Regions from separate parts of the Ruegeria sp. CI8 genome, predicted to be linked through region 2. Evidence: riboswitches for the same ligand, from Rfam matches in the RefSeq annotation. Region 2 holds a riboswitch; each other region holds the start of a gene.

Region 1 (4,721 bases), on a different contig from region 2:
GGCCCCGGATGCCGATCTGGTCTGGTTGCCCGGCGGGTACCCCGAACTGCACGCCGGAACCCTGGCTGCGGCAGAGCAGTTCCTGACCGGCTTGCGCAGACATGCCGAAACGCGGCCCGTGCATGGCGAATGCGGCGGCTACATGGCCCTGGGCGAAGGGCTGATCGACAAGGACGGCACCCGCCACCGGATGGCAGGGCTGCTGGGCCTTGTCACTTCGTACGAGAAGCGCAAGTTCAACCTGGGCTATCGCCGGGCCGAGTTGCTGGCCGACATGCCCGGGTTCTCGGCCGGGACCGCGCTGCGGGGGCACGAGTTCCACTATTCCTCGATCATCGAGCAGCCCGACGCGCCCCTGGCACGGGTTTTTGACGCCGAAGGCGCCGAAGGCCCACAGACCGGATCGCGCCGCGGACATGTCACCGGTACGTTCTTCCATCTTATCGCAGAGGCCAGCGCATGAGCGGTTTCGTTTCCTTCATCGGGTCCGGTCCCGGCGACCCGGAGCTGTTGACCCTCAAGGCCGTGGACCGGCTGCAAAAGGCCGACGCGGTTCTGTTCGACGACCTCAGCAGCGGGCCGATCCTGAGCCATGCGCGCAAGGAGGCCGACCTTGTGGGTGTGGGCAAGCGCGCCGGGCGGCCCTCGCCCAAGCAGGACCATGTCAGCCGCCTGCTGGTCGAGTACGCCCAGACCGGCCAGCGGATCGTGCGGTTGAAATCGGGCGATGGCGGCCTGTTCGGACGGCTAGAGGAGGAATTGGCGGCCCTGCGCGCTGCCGGGATCGCGTACGAGATCATTCCGGGCATCCCCTCGGCCATTGCCGCGGCCGCAGCGGCGGGCATCCCGCTGACCCGGCGCCTGACCGCGCGCAGGGTGCAATTCGTCACCGGCCACGATGTCAGCGGCAAGCTGCCCAAGGACCTGAACCTGCCCGCGCTGGCCGACCCGGGTGCGACGACCGTGGTGTTCATGGGCAAGCGCACCTTTCCCCTGCTGGCGCAGGCGCTGGACGCGCATGGGCTGCCGCTGGACACGCCAGCAATGATGGCCGAGTCGGTTTCGACGCCTGAGCAATCGCTGCACCGGTCCACCGTCGGCGCACTGGCCGAGCGTCTGGGCTCCGAGATCGGCACCGCGCCGGCGCTGATCCTTTATGGCCCGCTGGCGGAGTTCGACGATGATTGATCTGGTCTTGATCGGGATCGGCACCGGCAACCCGGACCACGTGACCTTTCAGGGGGCGCAGGCGATCCGCGCGGCCGATCTGATCCTGATCCCGCGCAAGGGCGCCAACAAGGCCGATCTGGCCGGCGTGCGCGAGGAAATCATTCGCAAGGTCACCGACACACCACCCCAAATCGCCTATTTCGACATCCCCGGGCGCCGGTCGCAGGATGGCTACCTGCGCGGCGTGGATGAATGGCACGACGCAATCGCCCTGCGCTGGCAGGAGGTGATGGCCCGGCGCCCCGAGTCGCGCACCGTCGCCCTGCTGATCTGGGGCGACCCGTCGCTCTATGACAGTTCGCTGCGAATCGCGGCGCGGCTGGACCCGCAGCCGAACACGACCGTGATCCCCGGCATCACGGCGCTGCAGGCGCTGACGGCGGCCCATGCCATGCCGATCAACGAAATCGGCGCGCCTTATATGGTCACCACCGGCCGGCGCATCCGCGACGAGGGCTGGCCCAGCGACGCCGATACGGTTGCGGTGATGCTGGATGGCGAATGTTCGTTCCAGACGCTGGACATGGCCGATTTTGACATCTGGTGGGGGGCTTACGTGGGTATGCCCGAGCAGATCCTGATCAAAGGTCCGCTGGCCGATGTGGCCGATGAGATCCTGCGCAACCGCACCGAGGCTCGCGCCCGGCACGGCTGGATCATGGATATCTATGTTCTGAAAAAGCGCGGGAATTGACGCGAAAGGTCGCAAATGGCGATTGCGCCACAGCGGCATTCACGTCTAAATGGACGAGTCTGGTCCTGCCGGAGACATCCGGATGCTAAGAGGGAATTTGGTGCGGCCTGCGCGCAGGTCAAATCCAAAGCCGCCCCCGCGACTGTAAGCGGTGAGCCCTGTTCAACCAGCCACTCCCGATCCGTTCGGGGGGAAGGCGAACAGAGGCGCTGACCCGCAAGCCAGGAGACCTGCCAGGCGAACAATGAAACACCGGCCGTCGGGTGCGGCGGCACAGGAGGACAGAAAATGACGACACAAACGCAAACCGCATCAACGGCACGCGCTGGCATTCTTTCGGCAGTGTTCGCGGCAGCCCTGGGCCTGGGGATCATCACCCTGGCTGGTCACGTTCAGGCATCGGCGCTGCATGACGCCGCGCATGACGTGCGCCACGCAACCGGCTTCCCCTGCCACTAAACCAATGTTCAGTCGCATTCTGACCAGCGCGTTGTTCGCTGGTGCTGCAGCCGGGTTGATCGTCGCCCTGCTGCAGTTGGTATTCGTGCAGCCCGTGTTGCTGCATGCTGAACTCTATGAATCCGGAGAGCTGGTGCATTTCGGAGCCGAAGCCGTCTCGGCCCATCCCGAACTGCCGGGCATGTTCTCGGACCTGACCCGCGACGGGTTGAGCATGGTGTTCACCATGCTGACCTATACCGGCTATGCGCTGGTTCTGGTCGCGCTGATGTCGCTGGCCGAAGCGCAAGGCCACCCGGTTGACGGGCGCACAGGCGTGCTGTGGGGCCTGGCCGGTTTCATCGCCTTTCACTTGGCGCCGGGCTTCACCCTGGCCCCCGAGGTTCCGGGCGTTGCCGCAGCGGATGTGTTTGCGCGGCAGATCTGGTGGTGGGCAACCGTCGCGGCCGCTGGTGTGGCCATGTGGCTGATCGCCTTTGGCGGCAACATCGTCAGCTATCTGGTTGCGGCCGTGCTGTTGATGGCCCCGCACCTGATCGGCGCGCCGGAACCCGACATGTTCACCGGGCCGGTTCCGACCGAGATCGGGGCCCTGTTCGCCGCACGCGCATTTGGCGTCGGCCTTGTGGCCTGGGTGCTGCTGGGTTCGTTTGCCGGGTATTTCTGGCAAAGTGAGGGCAAGCGCGTCGAAGCCGCGGCCTGATCCCCGAAATCCCACGACCCGCCGGCGCACAACCGGCGGGTCATCTGCTTTTCAAGGAAACAAGATGACACGCTCGCTTGCTCTTTTTGCGATCGGTCTGGTCTTTGGCGGGGGTGCCGGGTTCGTGCTGGCCGCGGCCAACGGCGTCACCTTCGACGGCCACGACCATGCCGACGCCGCCCAACATGGCGGCCATCACGCCGAGGCCATGGCCCATGACCATAGCACCGCCATCAACCTGCCCGCCGGACCGGACGCGCCGGGGCTGGAGATCGCCGTCTCCCCCGACCCGATGGCAGGTTGGAACCTGAATGTGATGCCGCGGAACTTCACGTTCGCGCCCGAGCACGCCTCGCTGGACGACAAGCCCGGCGAAGGCCACGCGCATGTCTATGTGAACGGCGTCAAGCTGGCGCGGCTTTATGGCATCTGGATGCACATCCCGGACCTGCCCAAAGGCGAAACGACCATCGAGGTTTCGCTGAACGCCAACAGCCACAGCCCGCTGGCCGTGGATGGGGTGCCGGTCAGCGCGTCCGTCACGGTTCAGGTGGACTGAAACGCAGGGATCCGCGCCCGCAGACACAAGCGAAGCCGCCCGCACGGCCGGGCGTCTTCGATCCAGCCGTTCGGGCTGTTCAGAATGGTCCGACAGGTCGCCGCAATGTCATTGGCATCGGCAACCGGATCGATCCCTGAAAACACGTAAGACGCCAGGCTTTCCCCCTGCATCGCCACCACGGTCGGCTCGTCGCAACCGCTGAAACAGGCGTGCTCGGCGACCTCGACCTGCCCGTCCAGTCCCGCGGCGCGCAGGGCGTCCAATACCGCCTGTCGCTCGGCCGGCTGGTCGCGCTCGCCCGCGCAGCTGCTGCAGATCAAAACACGCATGCCCCTCGCCTGCCTTTTCCGTTTCACATTGTCGCTTGTGCGGGTTTCGCACCTCCGGCGCAAGCCCGCCGCCCACGATATTGTGACTGTACGCAGCCGGGATTTCGGCAAGACTTGGGCCAACCACGACCTGGAGAGCCCGTGATGAAACATCTTGTGTTTTTCCTCGGCCTGCTGGCGCTTCCCGCGCTGGCGGCCGATATAGAACCACTGTCGGGTTGGGCCGTCCACCCGACGACCAAGACCCATGACGCGCTGGTGGCCGACACGATCGCAGCGGTCAAGGCAAACGGGATGGCCGTGGTCACGCAGGCCGGGCCGACCAAGGCCGCCGCCGCGCGCGGCATCACGATTCCGGGCAACCGGGTGATCGGCGTCTTCAACAACGACTATGCGGTGCGGGTTCTGGAACAATCGGTGCCCGCGATGATCGAGGCACCGATCCGCCTGTACGTTACGGAAAACGAGGACGGGACCGCGACCCTGTCCTACAAGACGCCCAGTCTGGTTTTTGCCCCGTATGTCGAAGGCACTGACACCCTGCCCGCGATTGCCGCAGAGTTGGACGCCAAGTTCGCCGCCATCGCCGATTTGGCTGTCAAATAGTCACACTGACGTGATGCGGCTTGCACCGGCCCGGAACCTCCGCAATCTGCTGCGCAACGGAACTTACGGAGCTTGTTCGATGCAGGACCTGTCCCCCCGCGCTGCGGACCTTCTGGCGCAACGGCTGTACGAGGCCGG
Region 2 (4,721 bases):
CCCATTCGTCCTCGACCTCGGGCAGGGCTTCGGTTTCGACCTTGGCCGCGCGGTCCTGAGGGGTTTCGATCCGGGTGATGCGGGCCTTGGGGAACTGTGTCAGAACCGCCTGAACCAAAGGGTGTTCTTCGGCCTTGGCCTTCAGCGCCAGCTCGGCCGCGTCGCGCAGTTCGGCGATTGTGGGCGCGTCCCCGTCCGAGACGATCGAGACCGCCCAGCGATTGCCGGTCCAGCGCTGCAGCGCGGACCCGAGCCGCGCGGCCAGGTCGGTGGGCGCCTTTTCGGTGGGCGTGAACTCGATCCGGCCCGGCTGGTACGAGACGAGGCGGACGCCGTTCTCGACCTCGACCAGCAGCTTCACGTCACGGTTGGAGCGGATCAGCTCGACCACATGCTCAAACGTTGGATAACGCGCCAGCGCGGTCTGCACGTCTTGGGCCAACGCCGCCGTGGGCGCGCCGCCCACACCGCGCGGGGTGGGCGCATGGGCCGAGGCCGTCGCGGTCACGGGCGGGGCGGTGTTGCCGGCAACCGGAACGCCGCCCCCCGGCCCGCCGACGGGCGGCGGAGGGCTGTCCTGAAGGCGTTTGATCAACTCTTCCGGGCTGGGCAGATCGGCCACATGGGTCAGGCGGATCACCGCCATTTCCGCGGCCATCATGGCGTTGGGGGCGGCCGAGACTTCCTCTAGTGCCTTCAGCAGCATCTGCCACATCCGGGTCAGCGCCCGCATCGGCAGCGCCTCGGCCATCTGCTGGCCGCGGGTGCGTTCATCGGGCGAGACGGTGGGATCTTCGGCTGCGTCGGGGGTGATCTTCACCACCGAGACCCAATGCGTGATTTCGGCCAGATCGCGCAACACCGCCAGCGGGTCGGCGCCCTCGGCATATTGCGCGCCCAGTTCGGTCAGCGCCCCGGCCGCATCGCCGCGCAGGATCATGTCCATCAGGTCCAGCACACGGCCCCGGTCGGCCAGCCCCAGCATTGCGCGCACCTGATCGGCAGTGGTTTCGCCGGCGCCATGGCTGATCGCCTGATCCAGCAGCGAGGTCGCATCCCGGGCCGAGCCTTCGGCGGCGCGGGTGATCAGGGCCAGCGCGTCATCCGAGATTTCCACGCCCTCGGCGGTGGCGATCTTGCGCAGCAGGCCGATCATCACCTCAGGCTCGATGCGGCGCAGGTCAAAACGTTGGCAGCGCGACAGCACGGTGACCGGAACCTTGCGGATTTCGGTCGTGGCGAAGATGAATTTCACATGCTCGGGCGGCTCTTCCAACGTTTTCAGCAGCGCGTTGAAGGCGCTGGTCGACAGCATGTGAACTTCGTCGATGATGTAGATCTTGTACCGCGCGCTGGCGGCGCGATAGCGTACGCTGTCGATGATCTCTCGGATATCGCCCACGCCGGTGCGGCTGGCGGCGTCCATTTCCAGCACGTCCACATGGCGGCCTTCCATGATGGCCACGCAATGCTCGCACTGGCCGCAGGGTTCGGTCGTTGGGCCGCCATTGCCGTCGGGGCCGATACAGTTCATGCCCTTGGCGATGATCCGGGCCGTGGTCGTCTTGCCGGTGCCGCGGATGCCGGTCATGATGAAGGCCTGCGCGATCCGGTCCGCCTCGAACGCGTTTTTCAGCGTGCGCACCATGGCATCCTGACCGACCAGGTCGGCAAAGGTTTCCGGGCGGTATTTTCGGGCGAGAACCTGATAGGCGGGGCTGGACTGTGTGGTCATGTCTGCTCTGACGGATTCGTACTGACGATGCAGGGTAGAGTTCCCGGTGCCCCGCGTCCACAGCGCCGGTGCAGGTTTTTCGCTTTGGCGAGCGCGCGGTGTGAGGCATACTGCGCGGATCAAGTTCAATCAGCCAGTTTCGGGGGGAACGTCTGATGACAAATCTTGTGGTTCATGCATTGCAGGTGGGCGGCGGTACGCTGGCCCTGACCTCGGTTCCCGGCGGTGGCGGCGACTATGAGGGAGACCTGGACCTGATTTCAGCCTGGGCGCCGGGGCTGGTGATTTCGATGACAACCCTTGCCGAACTGGTTTCTGTGGGTTCGGGCGAATTGGGCTGTGACATTCATCGGCGCGCCTGTCGGTGGGCGCATCTTCCGGTCGCCGACTTCTCGGCGCCGTCGACCGAGATATCCGGCCGATGGCCCGAAGTCAGCGCCGCCGCCCGCCATGCGCTGTCGGGCGGCGGGCGGGTACTGGTCCACTGCCGGGGCGGTTGTGGGCGGTCTGGCATGGTTGTTCTGCGCTTGATGATCGAGAGCGGCGAGCAGCCGGAACAGGCCCTGAAACGCCTGCGGGCCGTACGCCCCTGCGCGGTTGAGACTGATGCTCAGATGGACTGGGCCGTCGCCCCAGCGCGCGAGGCACTGGCGACCTGACATTCAGGCGGTTGCGCGGAACTCGCGCTCGGCCCTGACCACGGGCATGATCGCCGTGGCCTGCAGCATCGCACAGGGTCGATCACTGATGACCTGCGCAGGCAGGGCGTCGCTCTGGTCGTCAAATAGCATGTCGGCGTAGGTATCAAGGCAGTCGGACGGGGTGTCGGCGGCCGCTCCGCAATACACGCGGATCCGTTCGGGACGTGCATCGAACCGCGCCGTGCAGCCATGTTCGCAATGGGCCAGTTCGCTACTGCCTTCCACTTGGAAGTCGGGGGATGTAGCGGCCTGCGCCGTCGCCATTGCCTGCGCGATGGCCCGTGCCATGCGCGCCAATGCCGGGCAGGTCTTTCCGGTGCGCTGGCAGATGGTTGCCGCGAATTCATGGGTATCGGTCTTCCAAATCATGTTGCGCCCTCCGCGCGCTGGGCGAGATGGATTTGGACAGACGCCGGTTTCAAGGCCAGACCCTGCCCGGACACCCCGTCCGAGTTTCGGTTTCACGTTTGATGGCAGGTCTCCTGACTTGCGGGTCTTTGCTTTGCCGACCTTCCCAACCTTGCGGTCAGTGGTATTTAGGCATCGCTCTCCGCCTACAGTTGCGGGGGCAGTCGCGGCCTTGGTCCGCTCCGGAGTTCCGGGTTGGACCGCACCGTGTTCCCTTTTCATCCCGGACCGAAACGGCACGGGAACCATCCCCTCATCGCTAGCGGTGTATCCGGGATCGAGTCAAGACGGTTTCAGCCCGGTTGCCGGAGTGAGTCCCAAGGGAACAGATCAGGCAGTCTGCGCAGCACATTCGAATCCCTGCGGGCACGGGCCAATTGCCAGCCGCCTTGCATCACGATGAACAGGGTGTCCGCAGCATTTTCAGGGTCGGAAACTCCGAACCGCGCGGCGTGGTTTCGAACTTCGATGATCCAGCTTTCATACAGACGGTCGGCATGTTCCCGAAACGCGCGGTTGTCGGGGCTTTCGAACAGGGTGGCGGCGATCGGGCAGGTCTCCCACTGGGCCGAGGTGTCGAACAGTTTCGCGATTTTGTGGCACAGGGTGGTGACCCCATCGCGAAAATCCGCGGCGTCGTTGAATGCCGCAGCAATCATGCTCAACATCCCGTCCGAGGCCCAACTGGCCGCCGCCAGGGCCAGATCCGGCTTGCCCTTTGGAAAATGGTGATACAGCGACCCCTTGGGGGCTTGCGCTTCGGCCAGCAATTCCGCCAGACCGACACCGTTATAGCCCGAGCGCTGGAACAGTTGGGCGGCAGTCACAATCAGGCGATCTTTGGTGTTTGGTGGACGTTGGGTCATGCAGGCCAAATATTGACAGGCCTAGACCAATTGGTCCAGACACAAAGTATTAGACCGATCGGTCCAGAGTGTTTGAAGGCAAAGATGTTGGATTCGCAGCACGCGGTTGACGTGGAAGACTTTAAGTTTCCGTCGGGCCAGACCCAGCTGGCGGCGCGGCTTTACACTCCGGCGGTCGAGCCGCAAACCGTTGTTGTGCTGAACGGCGCAACAGGAGTGCCACGTGACTACTATCAGCACTTTGCTCGCTGGCTGGCCGCCGAGCGCGGTATGGCTTGCCTGACATATGATTACCGGGATTTCGAGCATTCGCTGACCGGGCGGCTGAAAGACTCGAAGGCCACGATGGCGGACTGGGCGCTGATCGACATGCCCGCAGCGCGTGCCGAGATGCGCCGTCGATACCCGCAGGCAAAACTGTGGGTGATCGGGCATTCGGTCGGTGGAATGCTGGGTCCGCTGCAACCGGAAATCGAACAGATCGACCGGATGATCTGTGTGTGCGCAGGTTTGGTGACGGTGGCCGATCACCCGTGGCCCTACAAGGGCTTGGCGACTTTGTTCTGGTATGGCCACGTGCCACCTCTGGTGCGTCTTCTGGGGTACCTGCCGGGGAAACTTCTGGGATTCGGAGCCGATTTGCCGGCGGGCGTCTATTGGCAATGGCGCAAGTGGTGTACATCGCCCACCAGCTATCTGCCCGAATTGGGAGACACGCTTCCCCAAGCGGATTGGAGTCGGGCGAACGCCACGGCGGATATCATTGCGTTCGAGGATGACCAGACTGTGCCACCGCCCGCCGTCTGGCGGCTGGCTGAACTCTATGGTCCGACCGCCCGTCGGCATTTGTTGGAGCCGAGGGATTTCGGACTGTCCGAAATCGGTCATATCGGCGCCTTCGCCCGGCGCAGCAGTGCCGTTTGGCCGCGATTGATCGCCTGACCCGCCCGCAAGCGCGGTTTTCAGGAACAACGACGAAATACAGAGGTTGGATTGACCGGGCCGAATACG
Region 3 (4,721 bases), on a different contig from region 2:
CGAAATGGCCCCCACCGAGATCGCAAAGGACAAGGACACGACCAACACGACCAGCCCCACCAGCATCGCTGCCCAGAGCGGAAGTACCCGGCGCGCCTGCACTACGCGCATTTAGTTGCCGACCGAGGCAGCCGGGCCCCAAAAGCCATGGGCGAGCTTCCGAACCGCCTTTATGTTGCGCGGTCCGGGTGTGGCCTCGACATATTCCAGGACCACGAAACGATCGTTCTTGACCGCGTCCAGATCTGCAAATGCAGGATTATTGACCATGAAGTCCCGCTTCTGCTCGGCGGCGACGTCGCCATAATTGACGATCACAATGACTTCGGGGTTGCGATCGACGACTTCCTCCCAGGTGACGGTCGCCCAGCTTTTCTCGAAATCATCCATGATGTTGACGCCGCCTGCGGCCTCGATCAGAGCGGTCGGCATGGCATAGCGGCCGGCAGTGAACGGCGTATCCTCGCCGCTGTCATAGACAAAGACACGCAGCGGTTCGTCCGAAGGATTCAGGCTGAATGTGATCTCAGCAAGTTCGGCCTTATATCCCTGGACCAGCTTTTGCGCCCTGTCTTCGACACCGAAGATACGACCGAGGTTCAGAAGATCGTTGTACATGTCGCTCATGCTGGCTTTGGGCTTGTCGCCGATATGGATGCAGCTTTCAGTCAGTTCGTAGACTTTGATCCCGAAAGGTTCGAGCGTCTCTGGCGTCACCTCGCCACCCACTTTCATCCCGTAGTTCCAGCCCGCGAAATAGAAATCGGCATCTGCGCCGACCAGCACCTCTTTGCTGGGATACTTGGCCGACAGCTCGGGCAGTTGCTGCACTCCGGCGCGCATGTCCTCGTCCAACGTCTTCCAGCCGGAAATGCCGGTATATCCCACCATTCGGTCGGCCAGGCCCAGCACCAGCATCATTTCCGTCAGGTTCACGTCGTTCGAGATCGCCGCCTTGGGCGGTTCGTCAAAGGTGACGGTTCGATTGCAACTTTGCACGGTGGTTTCCGCGATCGCGGTATTGGCGGCCAAAGCCAAGCCCAGGACTAGGGTGGTCGGTTTCATTCCAAGCTTCCTTCTGGTTGGGGATTGGGGAGTTGATAGGTCAGGTGAGGTTTGTGACTGAGGCTGAGTTGCTCTTGCCGGGCGGTGACATCGAACGTGTCAGAGACCAGCCTGTCACTCAGCACTGTCTGGGTTGGGCCAAAGCCGCAGGGTCGACCGTTCTTCAGAATCAGAACACGGTCGCAGACATCGGCGGCCAGGTTCAGATCGTGCAGCGAGGTGACGATCGTCAGGTCGAGGTCCCGGATCAGCCGCAACACCTCTAGCTGGTTGCGGATGTCCAGGTGGTTGGTAGGCTCGTCCAGCACAAGAATCCGGGGTTCCTGGGCAAGGGCGCGCGCGACCATCACACGCTGACGCTCGCCGCCGGACAGAGTGGCCAGCCCACGGTCGGCAAACCCTTGCAGATCCATTCGGTGCAGCGCGGATTCGATGATCTGGTGGTCACGACTGCCGGGCGTGGACAGGCCCAACCGGTGCGGCACCCGCCCCAACGCCACGATGTCGCGCACGGTCAGCGCGAAATCCGAGGGCTGCTCCTGCAGCACGGCGGCAACCTGACGCGCCAGCGCCCTGGGGGCCATTCTTTTGACGGACCCGCCGTCCACCAGAATGTCGCCCGAGGACGGACGGTGATAGCCGTAGATCATCCGCAGAAGGGTTGTCTTGCCGGCACCGTTCGGCCCCAAAACCCCCATGACCTGCCCGCGCATCAGCGCAAAACTGGTCTCGTGCAGCACCAACGGCGCTCGTTTTCGCGGCGCCCAGGTGACGGCATCCACCGACAGCAAAGGCGCACTCATGAGGCGCAATCCGCATTTTCCGAAGACGCAGCCATCGCGGCTGGAATGCGGGCCAGTGTTGCGTGGCGAAGCCCGGCCGGGCGGTCGACCGAGCTGCACCATCCATCGCGCAACTGCTCGTAGAGCCGCGCGAATTCCACGAATGCCCCGGTCTCTTCAGACGTCAGCCCGCCAAACAGGTAAGATGCCTTGCCCGGCCCGTGATAGGCGACGGTACAGGGTCGGGTGCACCCGGCCATGCAGGCGGCACCGGAAACGTCAAAACCTGCCAAACCGTCGTCTTCGGCCAGCGCGGCGCGCAATCGTCCGATCAGGTCAGGCCCGGGGCGTACGGCTGCGCCCTTAGGTCGGCAAGATAGGCAAACCGTGATGTGATGTGTTGATTGTCGGTTCATTTCGCCCTCCGCGAAATCGCGGGGCGGAAAGGGAACCAGTCATGTCAGCGGCGTAAGCCGAAAATGCCATCTTGGCCTCCTTCCGGGACACCCCGCCCGGGTTGAGTTGCGTTTGATGATGGCAGGTCTCCTGACTCGCGGTGTATGGCTTGCCCCGCCTTCCCAGACCTATCGGCCCAGTGGCATCCGGGGGTCGCACACCGCCTACAGTTGCGGGGGCAGTCACGGAGTTGGCGTCAGAACGGCGCCGCACCGTATTCCCTTTTACCCGACCGGCGAAACGATCGGGAACCATCAGCGCCAATCTCATCCATGAATCGGGTTGCACTGTCAACGACGTTCTGGGCGGGTGCGAAAGGGAGGCATCCTGGCGACCCTTCGGCACCACCTGAGCGACAGACCGGGCGGAGAATTATGTCGTTTTGACCAACTGGATTAAGATAGCTCGGAAGGTCCCGAAACACGGCGGCGCAAGCGGGCTGACTGCCAAGCCTCCGTGAACGGCCTCGCCTTTTCCCTTTGAATGCAGAAGCCTATCGTTGGCAAGCTTACAAAATTTACGCGCGGAAAAATCATTGATTTATCTTGTGATTGATTCAAACATACGAATTCGACACAACTTTAGCTTTACCTCCGTTGTTGTCGCTGTCGCCCGTTTCGTCGGGCCCTTCCGACTGCTGGAGTGAGTGCTGGCGGTCGGAAGGCATTTCACGAAGATCAGCGTTGGGAGGACGCGGTGCCCGGACTTAACGTACGAACCCTTCCTCGAAACTTCGCACCGGTTTTTACCCATGACGTCATTGCGTCAGCACGCTTTGTTCACGGTCCCGGGGATCGGCAGAATATCTGTCTGCCAGCCATGTCATTGGCCGCAAAATCGGGGACCGCATAGACGTGAGCGCGCAAAATAAGACCACCTGTTCCAAAAGTATCAACAAACCCAAGAGGAGAAGAAAGTGATTAACAAAGTCATGATGATTTCAGGCGCGACGTGTTTCGTACTGCTAGCGGCCTGTGACGACACCAGCACGTCAAGCACACCTGCCGAACTGACGCCCGCTCAAAAGGCGTGTCTGCGAGACGTGGCCAAAACAACCAACAATTCGCAAGTGGTCGTGCTCTCATCCGCGTTCAGCGAGGCTGGAACACAAGTCACCGTTGGGGTTGGCGAGGATCGGGCTCCGTGGAATTGTATTGCCTACAGTGATGGCGCGACAGCCGGTATTGAGTTCCTGGGCGACGAAGGCGCGTTGTGACCAGTTTGATGCGTAGCCGAAATCGGCTGCGCAGCGCTGGCTTGATACTCTGAGGTCCGGCATGGTCTGCAGAATAACCATCATCGCGTTTGCGACCCTTTACCTGCTGGCGTTGTTTGCGTTCCTGACCGGTACCTTTGGCTGGTTCGGACAGGAACGAGACCCGTTGTCCGGCGTGTTCCTTTTGCCGCTGGGACTGCCTTGGGTCCTTGCGGTGGACCTTTTCTCAGAGTCGGCCAAACCGTGGCTCGCGGCAACTGCACCGGTGCTCAACCTGTTGGCACTGGTTTTGATATGCAAATGGGCACGCGGCTTGCGCCAGGAATAAAGGCGGAACTCTTTCCCACCAAATGGGAGGAAAACATGGGTAAAGTGATCTTGGGGCTTGTGATCGGGCTCATCCTCGGCGTGGTTGGAGCGATGACCTTGGGCGGCGGGGCCGCGATGGGTGTCGGCGTTGCGACAGGCTTGTCCGCCGGTGTGTGCACCACATTGAAGGGAGCTCAGGCCGAGAACCTGATCACCGCCGAACAAGCAGATCAGATCCTCAATCGCGTGAACTCCGAGATTGCGTCATTGCAAGGAATTGAAACGACTGACGAGATCGTCGGCAGCGCACAGGCATGCGACGAGTTTCTGGCAGAATTGCGGGAAGCGCAGTGAGGTTCCCGCCGACAAGAAACACAACACTTAGGATAGATCGACAGAGGACCTGCTTATGAAACGCAGTTTTTTGAACCTTTTAATGCCCGCCCTTGCAATCAGCGGAACGGCCGCCCTGGCCATGTCAGACGCCGACGACGCGTGTATCGACCATCTGCGACAGGTCGGTGGACCGGACGGTCAATCCGGTACGATCGAAAGCTCACAGTTCTCGGAAGCCGGCACGCTCGTCATGCTGCGTGACGCCGGCGGAACACTTTGGCGCTGCATTGCGTACAAGGACGGAAGCATTGGCGAGATGTCGGTTGTCGAGGCGATGGATGATGGTGGCGGAGCCATGGACGGCGCTTCCGGGTCTACAGGTAGCCAGCGCGTCACATTCGATGCCGGATCCACCGGCGCCGAGCTCGTCGGCCAACTCGCGCCAGGGGAATCGCAGCAATACGTTCTTGGCGCGAAGAACGAACAGTTCCTTTACGTCCGCGTTGCTCCCCGAAATGGATCCTTGGACTACGTCATTCGCAACCCCGATGGGTCTG
Region 4 (4,721 bases), on a different contig from region 2:
ATCTGCTGCATCACTGCGTCCGAGGCAGCGGGCGACGGCAGGCAGGTGATGACCGCATCGCAATCGCGCATCATCTGGGCCGGGCTTTCACCGGCTTTTGCTCCCTTGGCGGCGAACTCCGCCACAAGATCGGGGTTCAGGTCGTGTACCGTCAGGTCGATACCGTTGCGCAGCAGCGACCCCGACAGCTTGCCCCCCACATTGCCCAAACCGATGAAACCGACCTTCATGTTCTGCCCTCCCGCAGGCGCAATTTCGTTGGCACGAGTATTTCCGTTGCCCATCGACAAAAGAAACGAATAATAAGTCAATCTAAATGCAAAATATTTTGGTGCTGAATGGACCGCCTGCCCAATCCGGCCTGGCTGCGCAGCTTCGAAGCCGCCGCACGCCATCTGAATTTCACCACCGCCGCGCAGGAACTGGGCCTGACCCAGACGGCGGTGTCGCTGCATATCCGCTCGCTCGAGGCGGACCTCGGGCATCCGCTTTTTGCCCGCAACGCCCGACACCTGTCGCTGACCGAGCTGGGCCAGTCCTATGCGCTGACCGTGCGCCGGGCGCTGTCGGATATTGCGCTGTCCACCAACAGCTTGTTCGGCCCCGCCTCGCGGCAGGCGCTGACCATCCGGGCGGCGATATCGACGATGACCTACTGGATCGCGGCCGAGCTGCCCGCGTTCAGCGCCCAGCACCCCGAGGTCCCGGTGCGGCTGGTGTCGCATATCTGGAACGACTCGGCCGCGCCTGCGGATGTGGACGTGGAAATACGGCTGGGCCATGGCGACTGGCCCGGTGTTGCGGCCGAACGGCTGTGCTCGGAACGGCTGGTGCCCGTCTGCCGGGCGCAGGACCCGGCGCCAGACCTGCAAAACGGCCCGTTGATCCACATTCTTGGGTACGAGGACAACTGGGCGCGGTACTTCGAGGCCACGGACACCGACCTGCCCGACCGCCCCGCGCGCCATTCGGCGGATACGACCGTCACCGCGCTGCAACTGGTGATGGCCGGCGCGGGCTACGCCACCGTTCTGGAGCGGTTCGCGCGCAACGCCATTGCCCAGGGCGCGCCGATCCGGGTTGCGGGGCCGGCGATTCCCTTTGCCCAGTCGCACTATCTGATCCGCAGCGTCAGCGCGGCGCCTCCGTCCATCCCTGCCGAGTTGTTCCTAGCCTGGCTACGCGACAGGCTGGCCAGTGATGCCGCGGATTGACCCCGGCAGGTCGCTTTTTCGATCCGACGCAGGGCACTTGGCCCCGCGCGCTTGACAACCCCCCTGCCCGTGCCGCATGTCGCTTGCGTTGGTGTCTGTGCAAACAGATGAAAAGGGAATGCGTCAGCGGTTTTCCGTCAAACGCAGCCGCCCCCGCGACCGTGACCGGAGAGGGTGCCCAAATGCCACTGGCCGCAGGCCGGGAAGGCGGGACATCCGACAGAGCGCCGCTCTGACATCCGCAAGCCGGGAGACCTGCCAACGCCCGAAGACAAACCGGACGGGGTGTTCCGGTGTCGGGCCCATGTCCGCAACGTGGCCCGCGCATACCCCGTCCCCCGACAACCGAGTGAGGGGGGATGAGATACGTGACCGAGACCACACCAGTCGAGCTGCTGGTTTGCACCACCTGCCGACGCGGGCTGCCCATCGAGGATGACGCCCAGCGCCCCGGCACGCTGCTGCACAAGGCGCTGGCCGCTGCCGACCTGCCCGAGGGCATCACCCTGAAGCCGGTCGAATGCCTGTCGAACTGCGATCAGGGCTGCTCGATCGTTCTGCGCGGCGGGCCGTCGCGCTGGACCTTCGTCTATGAAAACCTGAACGAATCCGACCATGTCGAGATCATCGTCGAAGGCGCCACCAAATATCTGGCCGCCGATGATGGCCTTGTGAAATGGCGCGACCGCCCTGAACATTTCCGCAAGAACTGCGCCGCCCGCATTCCCCCGATTGGAGCCTGAGCATGAGCACCCTCGAAAAACTTCCCGTCACCGTCATCACCGGCTTTCTCGGCTCGGGCAAGACCACGCTGATCCGCCATCTGATGCAAAACCCGCAGGGCAAGCGGCTGGCCGTGGTGGTCAACGAATTCGGCGACGTGGGCGTCGATGGCGAAATCCTGAAAAGCTGCGCGATCCCCGACTGCCCGGCGGAAAACATCATGGAACTGGCCAATGGCTGCATCTGCTGCACCGTGGCCGATGACTTCATCCCCACGATCGAGGCGCTGATGGCGCTCGACCCGCGCCCCGATCACATCCTGATCGAAACCAGCGGTCTGGCCCTGCCGAAACCGCTGCTCAAGGCGTTCGACTGGCCCGACATCCGTTCCAAGATCACCGTGGACGGCGTGATCGCTCTGGCCGATGCCGAGGCCGTGGCCGCAGGCCGCTTCGCCCCGAATGTCGCGGCGGTGGATGCCCAGCGCATGGCCGATGACTCGATCGACCACGAAACGCCCCTGTCCGAGGTGTTCGAGGATCAGATCTCGTGCGCCGACATCATCCTGCTGACCAAGCCTGACCTGGCCGGCCCCGAAGGCGTGGCCAAGGCGCGCGAGATCATCGCCGACGAGGCGCCCCGCCCCCTGCCCGTGGTCGAAGTGGCCGAGGGTGCGGTGGACGTGCGCGTGGTGCTGGGGCTGGAGGCCGCAGCCGAGGACGACATGGACGCCCGCCCCTCGCATCACGATGGCCATGACGACCACGAACATGACGATTTCGAAAGCATTGTGGTCGAGCTGCCAGAACAGACCGACCCGGCGCAGCTGGTCGCCAATATCGAGCGTCTGGCGAACGAGCTGAACATCCTGCGGGTCAAGGGCTATGCCGCCGTTCAGGGCAAGCCGATGCGCCTGCTGGTCCAGGCGGTCGGCGCGCGGGTGCGGCACCAGTATGACCGCCCGTGGAAACCCGAGGAAGAGCGCCGCTCGCGCCTTGTGGTCATCGCCGAGCATGACGACATCGACGAGGCCGCGATCCGCGGCATCCTGACGGGCGTCACCGAGGCCGCCGAGTAAGCACCGATGCACGTCGTCTTCCGCGAAAGCCACGGGCTCGAAGAAACCGAGACCCCGACCGATCTGGGCCAGAGCCCGGCGGATCTGGTGGTGCTGTCCTTTTCGGACAGCGACCTGGGTGCTTTCGCGGCCGGCTGGCATCGCGGCGGCGGGCCCGAGGGGCGGATGCCCTCGTTGCGGCTGGCCAACCTGACGGCGCTGAAGCACCCATTGTCGGTCGATACCTATGTCGAGCAGACGCTGGAGGGTGCCAAGGGCATCCTGATCCGGCTGATCGGCGGAGTGCCCTATTGGTCCTACGGGTTGCAGCAGGTGCTGGCGCTGGCGCAGGCCAAGGGCATCGCACTGGCGGTGCTGCCCGCCGACGGGCGCGAGGATATGCGGCTGGACGATTATTCCACCCTGCCGGTCTCGACCCTGCGGCGGCTGGCGCATCTGTGCGACACCGGCGGCGAAGTGGCAGCCCAGGCGGCTCTGGCGCAGATGGCGCTGGCGGCGGGGCTGTATGCCGGGCCGGTGATGGGGGCCAAGACCCTGCCCGACTGCGGCGCGTGGTGCCCGGATCGCGGCGTGATCGCACCCGAGGACACCTTCGCAGGCGAAGGCCGGCGCATCATCGTGACCTTCTACCGCGCCTACCTGACTTCGGCCGATACCGCGCCGGTCGCGGCCCTGATCCGGGAAATCCGCGCGCGGGGTCATCAGGCGGTAGGGCTGTTCGCACCCTCGCTCAAGGCGCCTGCGGCGGCTAAATGGCTGACCGAGAACATCCCAGCGATGGCGCCCTCGGCGATCATCAATGCCACCTCGTTCTCAGGCAAGGGCGCGTCGGGCACATCGCCGTTGGACGTGGCCGGCGTCCCGGTGTTCCAGGTCGCGCTGGCGACCTCGCGCCGCAAGGCCTGGGCCGAGGCCGAACGCGGCCTGTCGCCTGCCGATCTTGCCATGCATGTGGTCCTGCCCGAGGTGGACGGGCGCATCTCGGCCGGTGTCGCCTCGTTCAAGGAACCGGGCAAGCGCGACCCGCATCTGGAATATTCCCGCTTCGCCCACCGCCCCGAGCCCGACCGGATCACCGCCATCGTCGACCGGGCGATGGCCTGGGTGGACCTGGCCGAGAAACCAAAGGCGCAACAGGTCCCCGCGCTGGTCCTCTCCACCTATCCCGGCAAGGACTGGCAGATGGCCCATGCGGTGGGGCTGGACGCGCTGGCCTCGGCCGAGGCGATCCTGTCCGACCTGCAGGGCGCCGGCTATGACACCGCCCCGGCCGAGCCGATTGCAGACACGCTGCTGGACGCCCGGACTTCCTGGCCGGTCTCGGCCTACCGCGCGGCGCTGGCGCAACTGCCCGAGGCGTTGCGCGCCGATCTGGAAACCGTCTGGCGCGCGCCCGAGGACGACCCGGCCTGCGCCGATGGGGCCTTTCACTTCACCGCGCTTCGGCGCGGCAAGGCGCTGGTGGCGTTACAGCCCGAACGCGGCACTCCGGAACTGCGCGACGACGAATACCACGACCTGTCGCGCACGCCCCGGCACGGCTACGTAGCCTTCTACCTGTGGCTGCGGCACGGGTTGGGGGCGGATGCGCTGATCCATATTGGCGCCCACGGCACGCTGGAATGGCTGCCGGGCAAATCGGTGGCTTTGTCGGCCGAGTGCTGGCCCGAGGCGCTGATCGGCGACCTGCCGGTGATCTATCCGTT

Evidence for each region. A riboswitch is a leader RNA that binds a small molecule or an ion and turns the genes downstream of it on or off. The one in region 2 is predicted to bind cobalamin.
Region 1: another riboswitch for cobalamin. It lies ahead of ACR0DA_RS08860 (CbtB domain-containing protein); the one in region 2 lies ahead of ACR0DA_RS13145 (hypothetical protein).
Region 3: another riboswitch for cobalamin. It lies ahead of ACR0DA_RS15775 (DUF1636 family protein); the one in region 2 lies ahead of ACR0DA_RS13145 (hypothetical protein).
Region 4: another riboswitch for cobalamin. It lies ahead of ACR0DA_RS08790 (DUF1636 family protein); the one in region 2 lies ahead of ACR0DA_RS13145 (hypothetical protein).

Annotation. Positions count from the first base shown of each region.
Region 1 covers NZ_JBQFQL010000001.1:1,784,183-1,788,903, forward strand. The annotation lists gene ACR0DA_RS08845 (cobyrinic acid a,c-diamide synthase CobB) at 1-463, shown strand, start outside; gene cobA (uroporphyrinogen-III C-methyltransferase) at 460-1,188, shown strand; gene cobF (precorrin-6A synthase (deacetylating)) at 1,181-1,924, shown strand; cobalamin riboswitch at 1,968-2,176, shown strand; gene ACR0DA_RS08860 (CbtB domain-containing protein) at 2,213-2,383, shown strand; gene ACR0DA_RS08865 (CbtA family protein) at 2,388-3,086, shown strand; gene ACR0DA_RS08870 (hypothetical protein) at 3,151-3,645, shown strand; gene ACR0DA_RS08875 (DUF1636 family protein) at 3,633-3,977, opposite strand; gene ACR0DA_RS08880 (DUF302 domain-containing protein) at 4,122-4,583, shown strand; gene ACR0DA_RS08885 (thiamine pyrophosphate-binding protein) at 4,663-4,721, shown strand, end outside.
Region 2 covers NZ_JBQFQL010000002.1:500,027-504,747, forward strand. The annotation lists gene ACR0DA_RS13135 (DNA polymerase III subunit gamma/tau) at 1-1,735, opposite strand, end outside; gene ACR0DA_RS13140 (protein-tyrosine phosphatase family protein) at 1,891-2,394, shown strand; gene ACR0DA_RS13145 (hypothetical protein) at 2,398-2,805, opposite strand; cobalamin riboswitch at 2,892-3,109, opposite strand; gene ACR0DA_RS13150 (TetR/AcrR family transcriptional regulator) at 3,138-3,671, opposite strand; gene ACR0DA_RS13155 (alpha/beta hydrolase family protein) at 3,795-4,652, shown strand.
Region 3 covers NZ_JBQFQL010000004.1:132,856-137,576, reverse strand. The annotation lists gene ACR0DA_RS15790 (FecCD family ABC transporter permease) at 1-111, opposite strand, end outside; gene ACR0DA_RS15785 (ABC transporter substrate-binding protein) at 112-1,065, opposite strand; gene ACR0DA_RS15780 (ABC transporter ATP-binding protein) at 1,062-1,868, opposite strand; gene ACR0DA_RS15775 (DUF1636 family protein) at 1,865-2,263, opposite strand; cobalamin riboswitch at 2,367-2,574, opposite strand; gene ACR0DA_RS15770 (hypothetical protein) at 3,220-3,519, shown strand; gene ACR0DA_RS15765 (hypothetical protein) at 3,581-3,847, shown strand; gene ACR0DA_RS15760 (hypothetical protein) at 3,820-4,182, shown strand; gene ACR0DA_RS15755 (hypothetical protein) at 4,238-4,721, shown strand, end outside.
Region 4 covers NZ_JBQFQL010000001.1:1,770,719-1,775,439, forward strand. The annotation lists gene ACR0DA_RS08780 (NAD(P)-dependent oxidoreductase) at 1-230, opposite strand, end outside; gene ACR0DA_RS08785 (LysR family transcriptional regulator) at 339-1,214, shown strand; cobalamin riboswitch at 1,287-1,491, shown strand; gene ACR0DA_RS08790 (DUF1636 family protein) at 1,574-1,957, shown strand; gene cobW (cobalamin biosynthesis protein CobW) at 1,960-3,015, shown strand; gene cobN (cobaltochelatase subunit CobN) at 3,022-4,721, shown strand, end outside.